Linked DNA regions of Prosthecobacter sp.. The main gene of each other region encodes a partner of the protein of the gene in region 2 in a complex. Links are inferred from orthologs where the notes say so. Each region holds a gene or a part of one and is shown on either strand. Other genes may lie near its edges.

Region 1 (9,916 bases), on a different replicon or contig from region 2:
GCAGAGCGATTCGAAGAGGCGGAGCATCTTCGCATTGCCTTCGAGCTTCGTGGCGTCCTCACGGATGCCTTTGGCGATCTCGGCACGCTTCGCAGCGGTAGCTTCCTCGCTCATGCGACTGGCTTCGCCGCCTTCGACAGCACGTTTCGGAAGCGGGCGATACCAGATGTTGCGGAAGCGCACGGGATTGCCGTGGTCCTGGATTTTGAGCGGGCCTTGGTCTGGAAATGCCCTGGGTTTGGAGCGCTTCATGTGCCCGCCACCGCCTTCGAGCGGCGTGTGGTCCTGCGTGAGCACGCCATTCACGAACACCGTGATGTAACCGGGATCGATTTCCTTGCCGTCTTTGAAGATCGGGCGGCGGAAGACGATGTCGTAGGTCTGCCACTCGCCGGGAGCACGCAGCGGGTTCGCCAGCGGCGGATTGATGCCGTAGATGGATGACGCCATGCCGTCGGGGTAGCTGGGGTTGTTGTAATTGTCGAGCACCTGCACCTCGACCTGGCCCATGAGAAACACGCCGCTGTTGCCACGGCCCTGGCTGTTGCCTTCGACCTTGTTTGGCGCGCTCCACTCGATGTGAAGCTGGCAGTCGGAGAATTCTTCCTTCGTGCGGATGTAGCCGCTGCCTGGCACGCATTGCAGCACGTTGTCTTTGACGACCCACTTCGTCGGTTCGCCATTCTTGTCCGAGATCCATTTCTCGATCTCCTCCGGCTTCCCGCCGAACAGGATGACCGCGTCCGAAGGCGGCGTACCCGGCACTTCCTGCGAACTGAACGTCCCGGGCTCCACACGCATCGGCTGCGGCCGGTTCATGTCATGAATCGCCCACGGATGCGTGGCGTCCGGTGGATCGCCGTAAAAGCCGCCCTCTGCGAGCACGGCGGTGGTGAAAAGAGAAAAAGCGAGCGTGGGGAGTGCGGAGCGTTTCATGGTGAGCGAGTGATACGCAGAGTGTTGCTGCGGGCAATGTGTCATTCGTGCTTTCACCTCACCCAAACTTCCCGCTCACTCGCATCCATCTCGGCTTCCCACGCTTTCAGCTTGGCTTTGAGGTCTGCGAGGATGTCGGGGTGCTGGTAGCCGAGGTTCACGCGCTCGCTGATGTCGGCTTCGAGGTCGAAGAGGAGGTCCATGGTGTTGCCGTCGTTGATGTACTTCCATTTTCCGTGACGGATCGCCTTCTGTTTGCGATTCGAGCGGTCAATGCGCCAGAAGAAGGTGCGTTCGACGGGTTGGGCATCGCCGGTGAGGAGCGGGATGAGATTGATGCCATCGAGCCGCTTTTCCGAAGGTGTTTTGGCTCCGGCAAGTTCAGTGAAGGTTGCGTGGAGGTCCATGGTGATGGCCATTTGTGCAGTGACCTTGCCTTTGGGCAGTTTCGCGGGCCAGCGCATCACGCAGGGCACGCGGATGCCGCCTTCCCAGACGGTGGCCTTATGATGGAAGAGAGGCAGATTGCGGCTGTAGCGCTCGCCGCCGTTGTCGCTGGAAAAAACGACGAGCGTGTTGTCGGCGAGGCCGTGTTTTTCGAGTTCGGCGAGCATCTGGCCAACGCCGAGGTCGATGCGCTCGACCATGGCCTTGTAAATGGCGCGGCTGCCGTGGTGCATGCTTTCTTTGGTCACCATCGGTGTCTCGGGCGCGTCAGGGGCTTCGAACGGCGCGTGAACGGCTAGATGAGGCACATACATGAAGAAGGGTGCGGCTTTGTGATCTCGGATGAACTTCACGGCGCGTTCGTTGATGAGATCGGTGAAGTAGCCATCGCGCTTCACGGGCTCCAAGCCATCGCGCAGGGCGTAGGTGCCGTCGTAGTAGGTGTGCTTGTAGTAGTCCGCGTGGCCGAGCAGTTCGCCGAAATACTCATCGAAGCCGCGTTTGGTCGGATTGTACTCGTCTTTGAAGCCGAGATGCCATTTGCCGAAGGCCCCGGTGGTATAACCGGCCGCTTTGAACTTCTGCGCAATGGTGATTTCCGTCAAAGGCAGGCCGAGGGCGTGAATGTCGGGCTCGGGCACCCATGCGCCCTTCACGCGGCGGAACTGCTCCACCTGATAACCGAACGCGAACTCGAGCCCACATCGCTGCTGCCAGCGTCCAGTCATGAAGCCGGTGCGCGTGGGCGTGCAGACGGGCGCGTTCGCGTAAAAGTCAGTGAACTTCACGCCTTCCGTCGCGAGACGGTCGATGTTCGGGGTCGAGATGTCCGTGCAGCCCATGCAGCCGAGATCGCCATAGCCGAAGTCATCCGCGAGGATGAAGATGATGTTGGGCGGTGCTGCGGCGAACAGCGACGAACCGAGGGCGAGGAGAACAAGAGTGAAGAAACGCATGGCGTGCATGGGAACGCAAAACGTGACCTGCGCTTGCATCCAATGGTCACGAGACTGGGGTGCCCCCGAGGACGTAGTTGAATTGCATGTCCCGGAACTCATCGTTGACTCAACTGAATCAAGTGACACCTCTTAAACAGATATGAAACTTGAGTTGAGTAAGCGCAGCATCTGCATTCCAGAGGGAAAATTAAGCTGGGTGCAGAAAATGGAATGGACAAATCCTATCAATGACAACTTCAGGCTCGCAGTCTTTGATGTCGCCACGGGAGATGAAGCCCAGACGACACATTCGTTTTCTGCGGTTCGATTTGTGAGTGGACCAGATGTTGGCAAGGTCATTATTTATACAAAGCAAGGCGGGAGGCCTTCCTACATGAGCGCGGACCTTGCTGCGAAGCTCGTGGCCGATGAAGCATGTGAAGGGCGTTGGCGATTCCGCCAGTGAAGCTCCAGTGCCCGGGACAGGACTCGAACCTGCACTTGTTGCCAAACCAGATCCTAAGTCTGGCGCGTCTACCAATTCCGCCACCCGGGCGAGGGGCTGCTGCGTGGGCATGATTCCGTGTCTGGGCAATCGCTGCAAATGATTTCATGTGAAGGGCTTGCAGTTAGGCAATTGAACGAGGTAAGCATGCGGCATGCCTTCGAGACCCAGCTTGCCATCATCATCAGCCTTTTGGATACTCTGTTCTGGTTATCGCGACGCAGGTGACTCGACTTTGGAAAAGATTCACTCTTCTGGTTATGTGGGGTTTGCTGTCATGCCCTGCGTTTTCCTATTCTTTCGCAGCATCGAACTGGCTCTCAAGGTTGTTCTGGTTCATCACAATGTCTCCGAGCATGAAATCACCCGCGTGCTGGGTCACAAAATCTCGGCGCTGCTTTCGCGTGTGGAGTCATTTACTGCTCTTAGTAGCATCGGGATTGGCTCAGAGGACAAGGTGCTTCTGGATCGCTTTTCGGACGATTATGCCTACAAGTCTTTCGAATACTCAGACGACTGGTGGCACAATCCTCATCTCGAAAGCCTTCAGAGTCTTGCCCATCGCGTAGGTGATGCTGTTCGCTTCTATGGGCGCGCTAAGCCGAGCGACATTAGTTAGCCAAATGAATTATCGGTGCGCAGCAGCCTGGAGGCGATCCAGCCGGTGAGGAGGACGGTGAGCAGCGGGGCGAGGCCGATTTTCAAGTTTGCGCCGATCCAGGGCAGCCAGCCGCCTGTGTGGGTGGTGAGGGCGCTGAAGTATTTCAAGCCGAAGACCCAGCCGCCGTGCAGGCCGATGCCGGCCCACAACGCGCCGGTCTGCAGGCGCACCTGCGCGAGTACCCAGCCGACGGCGAAGAGCGTGGCGAATTCGGCGAGGAGGAACTGCACGTTCCCGAAGCCGACGGCGATTTGCTTGAGCACGAGAAAACCGCTGCTCCAGGTGACGGCGGCATCGTCGATCTGCCAGCCCTCGGGGGGCTTGAGGAAGTGGACGAGGGCGAAGACAAACGTGCCGGCGATCAAGGCGGAGCGCGTGGACATGGTGCGGAGCAGCAGGCCGAGCAGCAGACCTCGGAAGAAAAACTCTTCGATGATGCTAGCGCCGAGCGCGGCGGTGATAGGCTCGCCGAATTTGAACCAGCGCGGCTGCGGATGGAGTTGATACGCGCCCATTTTGAAGAAAACGAAGCCAAGCACGAGGAGCAGGCCGCTGGCGAGTGCGAAGCCAAGCGCCCAGTGTTTGATGCCTGTGCTGATCGGCTTCCATGTCGGCAGCAGCGAGCGATCCAGCCGCACCCAGCGCAGGAAGGGCCAGATGAGCACGATGGCGCAAACGAGCACGGCGCGGTTGAAGTAGCGCGTGAAATGGGCGCGCTCGATTTCCTTCAGCAGCCAGGTGGCGAGGCCGGTGTCGCGCAACGAGGACGCGGAAAGCCAGGCGCGGCCTGCTTTGCCAAGATGAAACAGCGGCACGGCCAGCAGCGCACCGCCAATCATGACGGCGAGCAGGTACAACAGGAGTTTCGGCAGGGCAGAGGAACTGCCGGGGCTGGCGGCTTGCATGGGGGCGATACTAGCGCATCCTACACGCTCTCAATGACCAAAAACCAAATCCACGAATGGCACGAACGTCTGGAAGACGGCCGCAAGCAGTACATCCGTGCGTACTGGGATTCCCGCGAATGGCTGTTTCGGGTCGCGCACCCGGACGGTGAGATGTGGATGCCACTGGAGAACCCGGAACCGGAGCGATGGCTGGAGCTGCGTGATCTGCTGTTCCGCAAGTATCAGCGCAAGAAATTGCCGTGGAAGTATGTGGAGCAGCTCGACAAGAAGCTGGAAGGCATGGGGCTCAAGCCGGATGGCACCAAGTTGGGTGACGAATAAGGCCTCGTGGCGGCTTATTGGGCCGAGACGTTCGTTTTGATCTCCGCAGTGACTCCACCGCCGTGAGCCGCGCCGAAACGCATGCCGACATGAACTTCAGGAAAGCGGAAGCGACGGCCTGCGCGCGCCCCCCTTCTGCGTGATGCGAAACCGAGCACGGCAGCGATGATGGCACCGCAGGCGAGCGTGATGAGAATGGCGAGCGCGAAACGCTTTTCACGCCGCTGAATCCAGAGCGATTGCTTGAGCCGCACGCTCTCCATGACACGCAGCCGGTCGATCCATGAGCGGGTGGCGAGCGCGAGGCGCTCGTCGAGCGTGAGCTTGGCATCGGTGAGGATGCGGCGCGTGTCCTGCATGATCTCGACGAGTTCGGCGGATGGATAACGTTGCCAAAAATCGGGGGCGAAGGACATGGCGCTGCTGTTGCTGGCCCGATCATAGGCCATGAGCACGGCGGGGCGCTCCGCGCTCCATTCGCGACGCGTGATCTGAGCCTGACGCCGGACGGTGATGCCCGCCGGGGTGAAACTGGAGGCGGTGATCCAGGCGTCGCATTTCAAATCCTCACGGAACAGCTTCAGTTCATAGGCGAGCTGGCGGTGGGTTTCTTCAGTTAGCGCCCGGGTGTCGTCCTGGATGCCATCAGCGGGGGCGGCGGCATGAGCGATGCCCCCTGCAGCCCAAATCAGCCAGAAACCAGCCCATGCCGGGAGAAGCAGGCGTTGGTTGAGGCGGGAAACGGGTCGCATGGTCGGGACAGTCTGTCTCAGACCGGGCCTGTGGGCAACTTTTCGGGAAACTGCCTTTATATAATGCAAAATGATGAGGGACTGAGGTGGCTTGTGAAATTTTTCACAAAATCGCCTTGCCGCTCTTTGGGCAGCGTAGATAGATAGTCTTCACGCCCGAGACCAGACCCCTGCTTTTCATGCCCACCGTCACCCGAGAATACGAGGCCCCGGATACCGCCGCCAAGGCAGCCCGGCAGCTCGAAACCGTGGAGGAAGCCACGACGGACATCGTGGGGGAGAAATTGGTGCTCAACATGGGGCCCAGCCATCCGGCCACCCACGGGGTGCTGCGGTTGATCCTGGAGCTGGACGGCGAAATCATCACCAAAGCTGATCCAGACGTCGGCTTCCTGCATCGTGGTGACGAAAAGATCGCCGAGAACATGCACTACAACCAGTTCGTGCCTTACACGGACCGGCTGGATTATCTGGCGCCACTGGCGAACAACGTGGCGTACGCGCTCGCGGTTGAGAAACTCATGGGCTGGGAAGTTCCGGCACGTGGCCGGGCGATTCGTGTGATCTGCTGTGAACTGGCCCGCATCTCCGCGCATATGCTCGGTGTCGGAGTGTTTGCGATGGATGTCGGGGCGATGACGGTGTTCCTCTACACCTTCACCGAGCGCGAAAAGGTCTACAATCTTTGCGAGCAGCTCACAGGAGCGCGCTTTACCACCAGCTACACGCGTGTGGGCGGCCAGATCCGCGACCTGCCGAACGGCTTTGTCGGTGCGGTGAGGCAGTTCCTCGGCGAACTGGAACCTGTGATCGACGAGATCGACAAGCTGCTCTCCCGCAATCGCATCTTCATGGAGCGGACGCAGGACATCGGGGTGATTTCCAAAGAAGACGCCATCGGCTATGGCCTCACGGGTCCGAATCTGCGTGGTTCTGGCGTTGATCATGACATCCGCAAGGCGAAGCCTTATCTGGATTACGACAAGTACGAGTTTGATGTCCCGGTGGGAACGAAGGGGGACTGCTATGACCGCTACCTCGTGCGCATGGAGGAGATGAGGCAAAGCGTTCGCATCCTGAAACAGGTGTTCGCCAGTTTGCCTGAAGGTCCGATCAACGTGGCAGACGCCAAAGGGCTGCTGCCCAAGAAAGAAAAAGTGCTGATGAAGATGGAGGAGTTGATCCACCACTTCATTCTCGCCACCCAGGGCATTGATGCGCCCGCTGGAGAAGTTTATTTTGCCGCCGAGAACCCCAAGGGCGAGCTCGGCTTCTACATCAACAGCACTGGTGGCGGCGTGCCGCATCGTCTGAAAATTCGCGCTCCCTCCTTCCTGAACCTCAGCATCATTTCCAAACTGATTCCCGGCCACATGCTCAGCGACATTCCCGCCGTGCTGGGCAGCCTGGACTTCGTCATGGGCGAGTGTGACCGCTGATTTAACCCAACCTTTTCATCCGAGACACGCACGCATGGCCTTTGAAGTTCCAGCCGAGTTGGAAAAACGCATGGACGAGGCGATCTCGCATTATCCTGTCTCAAAACGCAGTGCTGTGCTGCCACTGCTACATCTGGTGCAGGAGCACTTTCGTTTCATCGGCGATGAGGCGGTGACCTGGGTGGCCGCCAAGCTGGGCTTGGAGCCGATTCAAGTGCTCGAAGTAGTGACTTTCTATCCGGGCTTCCGCCAAGCCGCTCCTGGCAAGTTTCACATCCGCGTCTGCCGCACGCTTTCGTGCGCGATGGCTGGCAGCTACGAACTGATGGATGCGCTCTGCAAGGCCGGGAACATGGACCGCTCCCACACTGACCATCACCATCCCATCGCAGTCAGCCCCGATGGCAAGTACAGCATCGAGTTTGCCGAATGTCTTGCGAGCTGCGGTTTTGGTCCCGTGTGCATGGTTGAGGACGACTTTTATGAGAAGGTCGATCCGGCGACAGCGGGGACGTTATTGGCAAAGTACGCCTGATCCCGGAAAACAAAAGCGCAGCGGTCATTCCCGCTGCGCTCAAGATTCGATTCAAAGCCGGCTGTTACTTCGATCTCCAGGACACCACATCGTCCTTCGTCTGGGGCACGAGATCCTTACCATAGCTATAAACGGCAACTTCCGTGGGCAGTTTTTGAGGAGGCGGGCTGGTCGGATTTTGCGCGATGGTGGGGTCGGAGCTGTTTAAATCGGGATTCATCACCTGTTTGTCGCCATTGGTGTCGAGCAGCACATAATAAGGCGACCCCCAAAGATCGACCAGTTTGTAAGGTGGCTGCTGGTTGACGAGACCAAATTTGCCGTTCTTGGCGATCGGGAGATCAATGAACTTGATGTCCTTGGGGTTGAGGCTGGTGGAACCTGAATCATCCGAGGAAGAAGTGCTCATCAACGCGCTGACGAGACCGGTATTCTCATCTGTGGGCAAGGCTTGAATATCCTCGCCGTCGGATGCGCTGCTGAGCATGCTGGAATTGACCGGATAACGGTTGTATTCGACCTGGTAGCTTGAAATGGCAATGCGCAGGTCTTTGATGACAGTCTGCACCTGCAGCTTTCGCGCATCTTCCATCATCTTCGATGCTTGAGACATCACCAGGCCGGCCAGGATGCCGATGATGGTGATCACCACCAGCAGTTCGATGAGTGTGAATCCCTGGCGCGCCGCAGGGTTGAAACGGGGTTTGATTTTCATATTCTTCGGTTGGGTGTGTGTTTGAAAAGGCAGGAGTCGACGCCTCTGAGCGAACGTCTCGGACTTCATGCGCTTCGATTAAATCGCTTTTGAATCTACGCGTCAATACTTGTCATGCGCATGCGAGAACTTCATGCGTTGTGGCACGGCGTGCATGGAATGCAGATGTGCAAAAGACCGCCAAGGCATGTTCATCGGCGCGGGCCTTCTGAACTTTTGATTGTCAACTAATGCTTGCATCATATGTTCAATCGCTATAAATCCGCGCCTCAATCCACACAGACACACACAACAACCACGATTCGCATCAGACGATCCGCAACATCTATGGCAAAGACAGCATCCAAGGGCAGCGCAGATAAAAAGAAGTACGTTTATTTTTTCGGAGCGGGAAAAGCAGACGGTGATGGTTCCATGAAGGCATTGCTGGGTGGCAAGGGTGCCAACCTCGCAGAGATGAGCCGCATTGGTCTTCCGGTGCCTCCCGGGTTCACCATCAGCACCGATGTGTGCACCTACTTTTATCAAAACAAGAAGACCTACCCTGCTGCTCTCCAGACGCAGATGGAAAACGCCGTCAAGGGCATGGAGAAAATCATGGGTTACAAGTTTGGAGATGCCAAAGGTTTCCCGCTGCTTGTTGCTGTTCGCTCCGGTGCGCGTGATTCGATGCCCGGCATGATGGACACGATCCTCAATCTGGGCCTGAACGACCAGACGGTTCTTTCGCTCGTCGCCGCCACCAACAACGAACGCTTTGCCTGGGACTGCTACCGCCGTTTCGTCCAGATGTACGGCGACGTGGTGCTCGGCGTGCAGAAACTCGAAGGCGAAGATCATGAGCCGTTTGAAACGGTCATCGAGAAGTTCAAGCACGAAACATATCACAAGGACATCATCGACAGCGATCTTACCGCCGCCGACCAGCAGGAACTGGTGAAGCGCTTCAAGGCGCTCGTCAAAGAGCGTACCGGCAAAGTGTTCCCCTCCGACCCATGGGAACAGCTCCGTGGTGCCGCCGGTGCCGTCTTTGGAAGCTGGATGAATGACCGCGCGATCGTTTACCGCCGCAAATACAACATCCCGGCTGAATGGGGCACGGCTGTGAACGTGCAGGCGATGGTCTTCGGCAACACAGGCAACACCTCCGGTTCCGGCGTGGCCTTCACGCGCAACCCGGCCAACGGTGTCAACGAATTCTACGGTGAGTTCCTCATCAATGCCCAGGGTGAGGATGTCGTCGCCGGGGTGCGCACACCTGAGCCCGTCATTCAACTCGCGAAGGAGATGCCAAAATCCTACGCGGAGTTGCTCCTGGTTCGTCAGAAGCTCGAGAAGCACTTCAAGGATGTGCAGGACGTTGAGTTCACCATTCAGGAAGGCAAGCTGTTCATGCTGCAGACCCGCAATGGCAAACGCACCGCCGCTGCCGCGCTGAAGTTCTCCATGGACATGGTGAAGGAAAAGCTCATCGACTGGGAAACCGCCATCCTGCGCAATCCTGCCGATCAACTCGACCAGTTGCTGGCCCCGATCTTTGATGTCGCCGACGTCAAGAGGGCGAAAGCCATTGCCTCCGGTCTGCCCGCCGGCCCGGGTGCCGCCTCCGGCAAAATTTACCTCAATGCGGATCGTGCCGTCATCGCCGAGCAAAATGGCGAAAAGGTGCTTCTCGTCCGCAACGAGACCAGCCCTGAGGATCTTCGCGGCATGATTGCTGCTGAAGGCATTCTGACTGCTCGTGGTGGTGTCTCCTCAC
Region 2 (9,684 bases):
ATTCGCGCTGCCAAGGCCATACGTCAGCCAAGCGCCCATGCTGGGACGAGCCTGGATCGAATCACCGCAATTCATGAGCATCAGCGACGGCTCATGGTTCGGCACCTGCGCCTGCATGGAGCGAATGACGGCGATGTCGTCGATGTGTGCCGCTGTTTTCTCAAACAACTCGCTCACCTCGATCCCGCTCTGCCCGTAGCGCTGAAACTTGAAGGGCGAAGGAAACGCCGCGCCCGTCTTCCGCTCCGTGATGCGATGACTTGGGACCTGTTTCCCCTCGTAGAGTTTGAGCGCCGGCTTTGGATCAAACGTATCGACATGCGACGGCCCGCCGTTGAGGAAGAAGTGAATCACCCGCTTCGCCTTCGGCGCGAAGTGTGGTTTCGCCGCCTGCAAATCCGCCAGGCCAAGCGCCGCCATGCCCATGCCGGAGCGGCGCAGGAAATCTCGGCGTGTGAGAGGAGGTGGCATCCGGGTGTGATACGAGCAAACAACCTGGGGTCTTGTATTGTTTGACGAGTTAGGGGAAAACTAGCTGGTTCACGTATCGCCATCTTCCCGCACCAACCATAATGCACGTATGTTTATGTCCCCAACATGTTTGAGCGATTGACATTCTGGCCCATTAGTTTTTCATCGTTTTTTTAGATAAATCAATTTGCTCAGACTTTAATGCATAAGCGCAAGTTCTTACGAAGATGGGGGCGACCAGTTTTGCTGGTGGTTCACTGGTTGGCTTTGATTTTATCAGTTGGGGCCGGAGCCGTTGCCAGAATGGAGCTTGGTGCAGCGACAATTCCGGTGGCTGGCCAAATCGCTACCAATGAAACAGCAAGCAGTCATAGTGGGCTGGCTAAGGCACTACGCCCGCAGTTCAAGAAAGTTCAGGAGAATGGATTTTGGTTCTTGCCGTTGTGCACGATAATTGCTGCAATGTCGCTTGCGATGCGTGGCAGCTTGCTCCCATCTGCAACTGAGCGGGCTGTAAAAGCCCTTTTAGACGACTTCCGACGAAATGCGTTTCCAGCAATTAATGACGAGATGCAATATAGAGTCACACTTTTCCGCCACGCCTGGAGTTTCACCAGCCCATTTGGTTGGTTGAAATGGAAAATGCCTTGGCATGGGTGGTTGGTGCCCTTTGAGAGATCTGGAATTTTTACGTTGAACACGAAAGTGAGGTTCTTTGCGCCGCTTGATGCTCCAGATCAGTGCGAGGGTTTTGCTGGGCGTGTTTACGCGACTGGCGGCTGCCAGTATGTTTTCGATCTTCCCGAGTTGAGGGCTGGTCAAGTGTCTCCCCCACAGGGAACTCTTGAGCGCTATGCAGGCAGCACAAACGTGCCTGTAAATTGGGTCACCAAACGTATGAAGAGGGGCCAAACGTTCCCTCGCTCTCTTTGGGGCATCCCTATTGAAGTTGGCGGGCAACGATGGGGTGTTCTTGTGGTCGATTCCCGCAATTCCCGCATCAGAAATCACGACAATCTAAAAGAAGAATTCGAAACCATTGGATTATGCTTGAACAGACTGCTCAGCAATCGCCAGGACTAGGTGTCTGGAATCGATTCGATTCAAGACTACTGGATCGCAAAACCACGGAAACAATCAAAGCCGTGAAGCTAGAGGTGTCGCTTTCACCATACGACATCCCTCAAGCATATCGCGGATACTACTGCACCGACAGAAGAAGATTCGTTGTTGAATTTAAGTACATCACTGAAGAGCCGACATTCGAGAAAAGAATGGAAGATCATCTTGTAGCTGTTCTGGGCAAGAAAAGCGGCAGGCTGTATGCATTGGTAATTGATGTCGATGGATTGGGGGCTGAAACCGTTAAAGTAGTTCTTCAAAAAGATCAGACGGGATTCGATCCATCAGCAACAGCATCAACAACTCGAAACCAACTCAATAATCAGTTAATGCACGCTATCGAACCAGACATCACTCGAATGGCAAGAGGGTAAAACAGTCGTACATCCACGCTCCTTCCCCATCTCATATCAATCCACAAACATGAACTCGTTCGAGAGCATCAGCACCTGCACGAACTGCTCCCAGGCGTTGAGTTGGGATTTCGGCTGGGCGGGAAAGTCCTTCTGGGCATCCCAAGCGTCGCTCGGAGAGTCGCCGCCCGCGCCTGTGGTCGCGGTGACGGACGGTGAGATCTTCGGCGACCACAGGAATTGATCGCTGTTCAGGCCGTTGCCGATATCGACGATGAAATCGAGCGTGTCACCGGCTTGGAAAGCGATGGAGTCGAGTTGCAGGTCCGCTTTGGAACCGAGCAGAGTCGTGCTGCGCAGTTTGCCAAGGCGTGAATGGCTCACAAACGCACGAATGCCATCGCCCACCTCGGGTTCGTGGATGAGTGTGGAATGCAGATCGTAGCTGCCGTCGGTCGGTGCGATCCAACGGCGAACGACCGCGTGTTTGCGGTCATTGCCGGGATGACCTCCCTCGGCCGTGAGTTGTGCCCAGCCGAGTTGAGCGTTCGGCCAGTCTTCCGCGCCCTGCCAGGCGTGGCCGGTGAAATGCGGCAGCGGCTTGAAGTTCTTCACGCGGCCTGCGGCCTCGTCCCATTCACCGTAGCCGTAGTGCCAGGACTTCGAGTGATCGGGCGCGGCGATGAAGGGCGTGGTGTCGGTTTGGACGAAGGCGAGAGCGGAGGTGAGTTCTTCGGGTGTGGGAGGACGTTGGAAGAGGCGCTGGTAGATGAAGTGTGTCTTTTCCGCATCGGAGCGCCGCTCAGAGGATTGCCTCGCTTCGCTCGCCCTTCGGGCAGCCTGCGGCTGGCTATCTCCGCTTCGCTCCGGTTGTGCGGACCACTTTATGAGTGCCTTCGCTTGCTGGACGACGAAGGGGTGATTCAGGCCGAAGAGGGCCTGCTGGGGCACGGTGGTTTCAGTGCGCTGGGGGATGGAGAGATCAGGATTGGCGAAATCGAAGGTGCGCATAACCATCGGCACGTTTTCGCGGTCCACGAGCGTGTAGAGCGTGCGGCGTGTGTTGCTGGCCGTGAACAATCCTTCGGGGCGGCCACCCACGCGCAAATTCAGGCGGCCCGCGGAGGCGAGCCAGGCATCGCGTGCTTCCTCGAAGCTGAGGCGATGCGGGGTCATGCGGGCGAGAAGGCGGTTGTCGGGGTCGGTGTAGGACGAACTTCCAAGTTCGTCCTTGGAACGAGCTTGGAAGCTCGTTCTACGATACGTCTCCGAAAGCATGATAAGCCGGTGCATGGCCTTGATGCTCCAGCCGGAATCGATGAAGCGTTGGGCGAGCCAGTCGAGAAGCTCAGGATGGCTCGGCGGGCTGCCTTGCTTGCCAAAATCGCTCGGCGTGCTGACGAGGCCGCGACCGAAGTGATGCTGCCAAAGGCGGTTCACCATGACGCGGGCGGTGAGCGGATTGCGCGGGTCGATAATGGCCTGCGCGAGTTCTAAACGTCCGCTGCCTTGCTTGAAAGGCTGCTGCGGGCCGAAGAGGCTCAAAAACTGGCGTGAGACGGCATCGCCTTTCGTGAGCGGGTTGCCGCGATTGAAGACGCGCGGCGTGCTCGGGAACGCACGGTCGGTCAAAAGAGTCGCGTGGGCCGGAGTGGTGTTGTTTTTGATGAGAAAGCGGTCCACATCGCCCTGCGACTTCCACAGCTCGGTGGTGATGCCGGTCGGGAAATACATCTCGATGTTCGCGATGTGCTCGTCTGGGACGAATGCGGGCGAGCCGGGGCTGCGAAGCCACTCGTTGGTGATTTCAATGCCGGGGTTTTTCTCCAGCCAGGCTTTCCAGCGATGCACGACGAAGGGATTGAGGTCTTTTTCGTCGAGGATCTGGCTGAAGACCTCCTCCGGGTAATCGTCGAGATGTTTCTGCGCGGCGAGGTAGTCGGCCATGCGGGCGCGGTTCCGCGCCATCTGCTCGTTGCGGCGTTTCGTCATCAAATCGCGGTTCTTTTTCACCAGCGCGGTTAGTTCGGCGTTTTCGCCATCGGCGCACGGAGCGAGAGCTTCCGCGCTGCTCTGAAAGACGCCGTAGAGCGCGTAGTAGTCGCGTGTGGGAATGGGATCGAACTTGTGATCGTGGCAGCGGGCGCACGCGACCGTGAGGCCGAGCGTGCCACGCGTGACGACGTCGATGCGGTCGTCGATGATGTCATGTGTGACGCCAAGAAAGCGCCGACCGAGCGTGAGAAAGCCCATCGCCGCGAGATCGGGTGATTTGGGCGGCACGACCTGATCGGCGGCGATTTGCAGCAGCAGAAAGCGGTCATACGGCATGTCCTCGTTCAGCGCGCGCACGACCCAGTCGCGATACGGCGTGGCATGGACCCAGTTCTTTTCCTCGCGGGCATAGACGTAGCCTTTCGTGTCCGAGTAGCGGGCCACATCGAGCCAGTGGCGGGCCCATTGCTCGCCGTAGTGGGGACTGGAGAGCAACTGATCCACGAAATGCTCGTAGGGCACATCTGTCCGCTCAGGTTGCAGGCCGGTGAGATCAAACGAGGCGCGACGGGCGAGCGTGTGCGCATCGGCGCGTGGCGAAGGTTTCAAGCCGTGCTCGACGAGCTTCTTCTGAATGAATTCGTCAATGCTGGTGCCTTTGACCGGCTTCAGCGGCTGAAAGGCCCAGTGCTCCGCCGAGAGGAGACTCGTGGAGACACACAAGGTGCCAAGTTGGAGAAAGCGGCGGAACACAGCGGGGATCAATACGGCCCGCCATTGCCTTATCCTTCCCGGTGAAGATTTGGGCGAACAGCGCATCGACAGCGGCGGTTTGCCCGTTTATCTCGGCGCATGTTCACAGGTCTTGTTGAAACCACCGGCACGGTCCTTTCGCTGGAGCCACGCGGCGAGAGCGCGCGGCTGACGTTGCAGGTGGGTGTGATGGCGTCCGAGTTGGCGGATGGCGAAAGCGTGGCGGTAAACGGCTGTTGCCTCACGGTGACGGCGCAAGATGCCGCAGCGCAGACGGCGTGCTTCGATCTGTTGATGCAAACTTTGAAAGTCACGAGCCTTGGCGATCTACAAACCGGCTCCCTGGTCAATTTGGAGCGGGCGATGGCAATGGGCGCGCGGTTTGGCGGCCACTTTGTCCAAGGACACGTCGATGCGACGGTGAAGATACTCGATTGGAGCGAGCATGGGCAGGATCACCGGCTGGAGGTCGAGATTCCGGCGGAGCAGCGCGGTTTGATCATTTCAAAGGGCTCGATCTGCCTGGATGGCATCTCTTTGACCGCAGCGGAGGTGACCGAGAGCACGGTGGTGTGCTGGATCATCCCTCACACGTTTCAACTGACGAATCTGAACACGAAGAAGCCGGGTGACCGGCTGAATGTTGAGTTCGACATGCTGGGCAAATACGTGCGTGAACTGATGCGTCGCCAAACGCAGCCCTGAGATTACGATCAGGAGTATTTCACGTCCTTGCGCGGCTCCATCTCGAAGGCGGTGGATTCCTGCTCGGAGATGTTGGGCTTGAGGACTTCCTCGCGGAATTTGATGTAGTGCGGGTCGTCCTGGCAGATGGCGAGCTTGTCCATGCTCTCGACCTCGAGATAGACGAACCACGGGTAGGGCTCAGAAGGGTTGACGCGCTTGCCGGTTTTAACGGTGAGTACCTCGGGCACGCGAAGGAGCATGACGCGGGTCTGGGACATGATGTGCTCCAGTTTTTCCTCCGTTACCTGGGGCTTGAGCTGAAACAGGCTGAGGTAGGCAATCATGGAGGCGAAAACGGACTGCAGGGCACGACGGACTAGGATTTCCAGTCGAGAACACCCTTCTTCCAGGCATAAACGAAGGCGACGAGCAGGATGGAAACGAAGCCAGTGGCCACAGCAAGGATGGAGGGGCCAAAGGCGGCGAGGTAGTCCTTGTAAATGATGGCCCAAGGATAGAGGAAGACGACCTCGATGTCGAACAGCACGAAGAGCATCGCTACGATGTAGAATTTCACGCTGAAACGCGGCTGGCTGTCGCCGATGGGCAGCATCCCGCACTCGTAGGCGGAGTCCTTGATCGCATTGCGCTTGGCGGATTTGCCAAGGAGCGCGGAGGCGATCAGCGTCACGACGGCAAAGCCACCAGCGATGACGATCTGGAGCAGGACAGGAATGTAGTTCTCAAACATGGGGGTGAATGACCATGGACGGGTAGCGAGAGGCCGGGCAGCGTCAAACCCGGAAAGCAAAGGGCCGCCATGCTCGGAAGCAGGCGGCCCTGATTGAAGCCAGGATTAGCGAGCGGCAGCAGCAGCCGAGGTGCGGGCCACAACGGCGGCGCTGCGGGCAGCGATGGCGGCGTTGTGTGCAGCGCGGAGGCCTTCGAGACCGCGGTAGGTCTTGCCCACCTTGGCACAGAGGCCACGGCTGACGAGGTTCTGCAGCTTCTCGTAGGAACGCAGGCGGAGCATTTCCTCTCCACCGCTGACGGCGTTTTTCAGCTTGAGATTGTCATACACCAAGCCAAAAAGAGTGTTGAACTCGTATGTTTCAGGCTTGGATAGAACATTGACGAGCTCGTCTGTGACATGATCAGGGACTCGGCGTGAGAAACGTGTCTTGCGTGTCGGTGTAGTGGTAGCCATAGAGACCTTGACACTAGCACAACTCGAACATCTTTGCGACGGTTTTGTGAGAATCCACGGATTTTTCTCCTACGCGGCTTGTGCAGTGATAGAAATCATTCCTTGAGGTCGTTCGACACCGCCAGCGATTCCCGGCCGGTATGCACATTGGATGGGCGAATTGCAGTAGTTTGAGTGACGGCAGTCTCAAAAACCCAGTAGCATGGCTACTTGATGGCAATTTTATAGAGCGCCTTTTTGGTGCGGATGAAGAGGGCTCCATCAGCAGCTGCAGGTGAGGCGGAAATGGGCTCGGCGAGCTGGTTTTTGCCTGCCAGTTCGAATTTTTCCGCCGAGGCGCGGACGAGGAAGGTTTGGCCCCGGTCATTGGAGAAGAGGAGCTTGTCCCCCAAAACGAGGGGGCCAGGGAGGTGCTGGCCTTCCATGCGGTCCTCCCAAAGGTCTTTGCCGGCTTTGGCATCGACCGCGCTCACGATGCCGCCGCGGGTGGTCTGGAACAGGGTGCCGTTGACGAGAACGGGGGCGGATTCGCTGGCATTGCGCTTTTCGCGATCCCAGAGGATGTGGCTCTCGGTGATGTCGCCGGTCATTTTGTCATCAAGGCGGACGCCAAGGGTATGCGCGCGCTCGGAGCCGGTGTTGAGGATGAGCAGACCACCCAGCCGGAGCGGCGGGATGGCAGCGTTGAAGCCACCGTGGCGGATGGTCCAGAGTTCCTTGCCCGTTTTGACCTCATAACCAAAGGCAGCACGCGAACCGATGGACACCAGCACCTCTTTGCCGCCGATCTCAAACACCGCCGGGGTGTGGTAGGCCTTGCGCATGTCGCCATCGCGCGTGGGCTTGCCTTCTTTGTCGAGATCGCCGTAATCGGTGGTGCGGGCGGTCTTCCAGACGCTTTTGCCGGTCTTTTTGTCGAGCGCGGTCACGAACTGCTCGTTGATGCCGTCGAAGGTGAGGATGAGGAGGTCACTGTAAATGATGGGGGAGGAGCCAGGGCCGCGGTAGTGGCGCACGTTGATGTCGCGACGTTCCCAGACCTTCGCACCAGTCACCGGGTCGATGCGCGCGGTGCCGTAGGTGCCGAAATGAACGTAAAGCGCGTCCTCCTCGAGCACGGGCGACGGGGCGGCGTAGTTGTTGAGCGGATTGCCGAGTTCCTCAGGGACGGCGTTTTCAAAGACCAACTTGTGATGCACGATCTTGCCGCTGTGGCGGTCGATGCCATACACGAACTGCTGTTTGCCATCGGTCGTGGCGGCGGTGAACCAGATCAAGTCGCCACCGATCACCGGAGTGGAGTGGCCTTCGCCTTCGAACTCGACGCGCCAGGCGATGTTTTTGCCGGACTCGCCATCCCATTCGAGAGGAATGCGTGCTGCCTCCGCCTGCGGGACGACACCGTCAAGCGTGGGGCCGTTCCTTGCAGGCCAGAACAGGGGTTTTGTAGCGGGCTGGGCACTCGAAAGGGCGGACAGCAGAACCAAGGTGAGGGTGGAGAGGGCTGGCGTGCGGATCATGGGCGTGAAGTTGACGGTGCGGCGTGGAAATTCTTTCGCCGGAGAAAAGAGCATGCATGGTTCACGGCATCCAGCCGTATCCCTCGCCATCATGAAAAATCTCCTTCTTGCCAGCCTAAGCATCGGCCTTTGCCTCGCCTCCGTTCAGGCGGAGGACAGCCTCAACGAACAACTGCGTCGCGCCGCCGAGAGACTGAAGAACGAATTTTCCAAGGTGAAGGAGCCGTCCGAGGTCAAAGGCCGCGAGTGGTACAAGCAGGCGAAGGAGCATCTGACCACCAGTCGCGAGGAATACCTGAAAAAGGCAGGCGATGTGCTCACGCGCTGGAAAGCGCACATCGACGTGCTGAAGGAGCAGGGCGGGCGCGATTACTTCAAAACCCGCGTAAAGGCGCTCGAAGAGCATCACACCTTTGCCCTGAAGGAAATGGAAACGCTCAACGGTCTCACCGAGGAGGCGCAATTTCGCGCGCGGCAGAAGTCTTTTGACAAGACGCTGTGGACGTTGGAGGCGGCCGTCGAGCAGGCGCAGGAAGAGGCCGGTCTGTAGGACAAAGCCCGCCCACAAGCACGCAAATGCCGCACGGCATTGCTTTGAGAGGGAGACTATGATGAAATCATTCAAATCCAGCCACACCATGAAAAAGCTCCATCACATCATCGCCGCCATCGACTTCACCGCGTCCTGCCGCAACGCCCTGCGTGAAGCCGCGCGCCGTGCCTCGCTCGACGGCGCCGCCATCACCGCCGTGCATGTCATGGATGAATTTCTCGTGCATGAGCTGAAAAAGGCGCTCTCCACCGACCAAGCCACCATCCGGGCCGACTGGCTGGAGCGGCTGAAGAAGTTTGTGGCTGAATCCGAGGTGGGAGCTGTGGCGGTGAATGCGGAAGTGCGCATTGGCCATCCATTTGCCGAACTGGTCGAAGCCTGTCGTGCACACAGCGCCGACCTGCTCGTCATGGGGGCCAAAGGGTCGAAGAATGAGTCGCACCGTATTGGAGCCATCGCCGCGAAATGCGTGCGCAAGGCCCCCGTCGATGTTCTTGTTGTGCGTGAGGATGCGCAGGGGCCGTTCAAAAAGATCGTCACCTGCGTCGATTTCTCCGAAAACTCCGCCAAGGCCGTGCAATGCGCGCTGCATGTGGCGCAGCAGGACGGTGCCTCGCTCGACTGCCTGCATGTGTATCAGAGCGCCCTCGCCATGTCGCTGGACTACGGCGGCTTCGTGCCATCACTGCCCGCCACCATCGATCCTGAGGCGGTGGAGAACTGGCGCAAGGATTTGAACGCCTTCATCGCGCCGTTCACACGCGATGCCGGTGATGTCAAAATCACCGCTCTGATCAAGGAGCGCGTCAACATCCGCGAGGCCATCCTAGACCACGTCAGCGAGGTGCATGCCAGCCTCGTTGTGCTTGGTACGCGAGGCAAAACCGGCCTCCGCGAGATGCTCATCGGCACCACGGCGGAGAAAATTGTGCAAAACGCCCCCTGTTCGATTCTTGCCGTGAAACCCGACGGATTCGTCTCCGCCGCCGACTGAGTGCTGATGCATGCCGAAAAAAACGCACA

The links.
Region 1: the proteins of U1A53_RS26195 (region 2) and nuoD are in contact, whole or in part, in a cryo-EM structure (PDB 6ZJN), measured with the Thermus thermophilus proteins. The link is inferred for Prosthecobacter sp. from one-to-one orthologs. Residues at the interface, in WP_096411116.1 of Thermus thermophilus: Glu45, Ser46, Asn48, Pro50, Ala51, Gly52, Glu53; in WP_223903221.1 of Thermus thermophilus: Met26, Thr27, Asn29, Gly31, Pro32, His34.

Annotation. Positions count from the first base shown.
Region 1 is NZ_JAXMIH010000006.1:820,426-830,341, forward strand. What follows is about bases 4,810-7,777. They hold nuoD (NADH dehydrogenase (quinone) subunit D), read left to right. Parts: upstream 4,810-5,647; coding sequence 5,648-6,907; downstream 6,908-7,777. Other genes in these bases: U1A53_RS06090 (hypothetical protein), read right to left, coding at 4,810-5,468; U1A53_RS06100 (NAD(P)H-dependent oxidoreductase subunit E), read left to right, coding at 6,942-7,442; U1A53_RS06105 (type II secretion system protein), read right to left, coding at 7,507-7,777. Also shown: U1A53_RS06055 (DUF1080 domain-containing protein), read right to left, coding at 1-936; U1A53_RS06060 (sulfatase), read right to left, coding at 990-2,339; U1A53_RS06065 (hypothetical protein), read left to right, coding at 2,482-2,787; U1A53_RS06075 (hypothetical protein), read left to right, coding at 2,981-3,445; U1A53_RS06080 (CPBP family glutamic-type intramembrane protease), read right to left, coding at 3,442-4,392; U1A53_RS06085 (hypothetical protein), read left to right, coding at 4,426-4,716; more of U1A53_RS06090, read right to left, coding at 4,731-4,809; more of U1A53_RS06105, read right to left, coding at 7,778-8,226; ppdK (pyruvate, phosphate dikinase), read left to right, coding at 8,485-9,916.
Region 2 is NZ_JAXMIH010000029.1:3,178-12,861, reverse strand. What follows is about bases 4,446-7,181. They hold U1A53_RS26195 (NADH-quinone oxidoreductase subunit A), read right to left. Parts: upstream 6,133-7,181; coding sequence 5,758-6,132; downstream 4,446-5,757. Other genes in these bases: U1A53_RS26185 (PQQ-binding-like beta-propeller repeat protein), read right to left, coding at 6,795-7,181; U1A53_RS26190 (hypothetical protein), read right to left, coding at 6,238-6,588; U1A53_RS26200 (Dabb family protein), read right to left, coding at 5,408-5,725; U1A53_RS26205 (riboflavin synthase), read left to right, coding at 4,794-5,399; U1A53_RS26210 (DUF1549 and DUF1553 domain-containing protein), read right to left, coding at 4,446-4,694. In the rest of the region: U1A53_RS26225 (DUF1501 domain-containing protein), read right to left, coding at 1-471; U1A53_RS26220 (hypothetical protein), read left to right, coding at 673-1,554; U1A53_RS26215 (hypothetical protein), read left to right, coding at 1,518-1,967; more of U1A53_RS26210, read right to left, coding at 2,004-4,445; more of U1A53_RS26185, read right to left, coding at 7,182-8,108; U1A53_RS26180 (hypothetical protein), read left to right, coding at 8,200-8,658; U1A53_RS26175 (universal stress protein), read left to right, coding at 8,747-9,655; U1A53_RS26170 (PAS domain S-box protein), read left to right, coding at 9,666-9,684. UniProt on the Escherichia coli protein: NDH-1 shuttles electrons from NADH, via FMN and iron-sulfur (Fe-S) centers, to quinones in the respiratory chain. The immediate electron acceptor for the enzyme in this species is believed to be ubiquinone.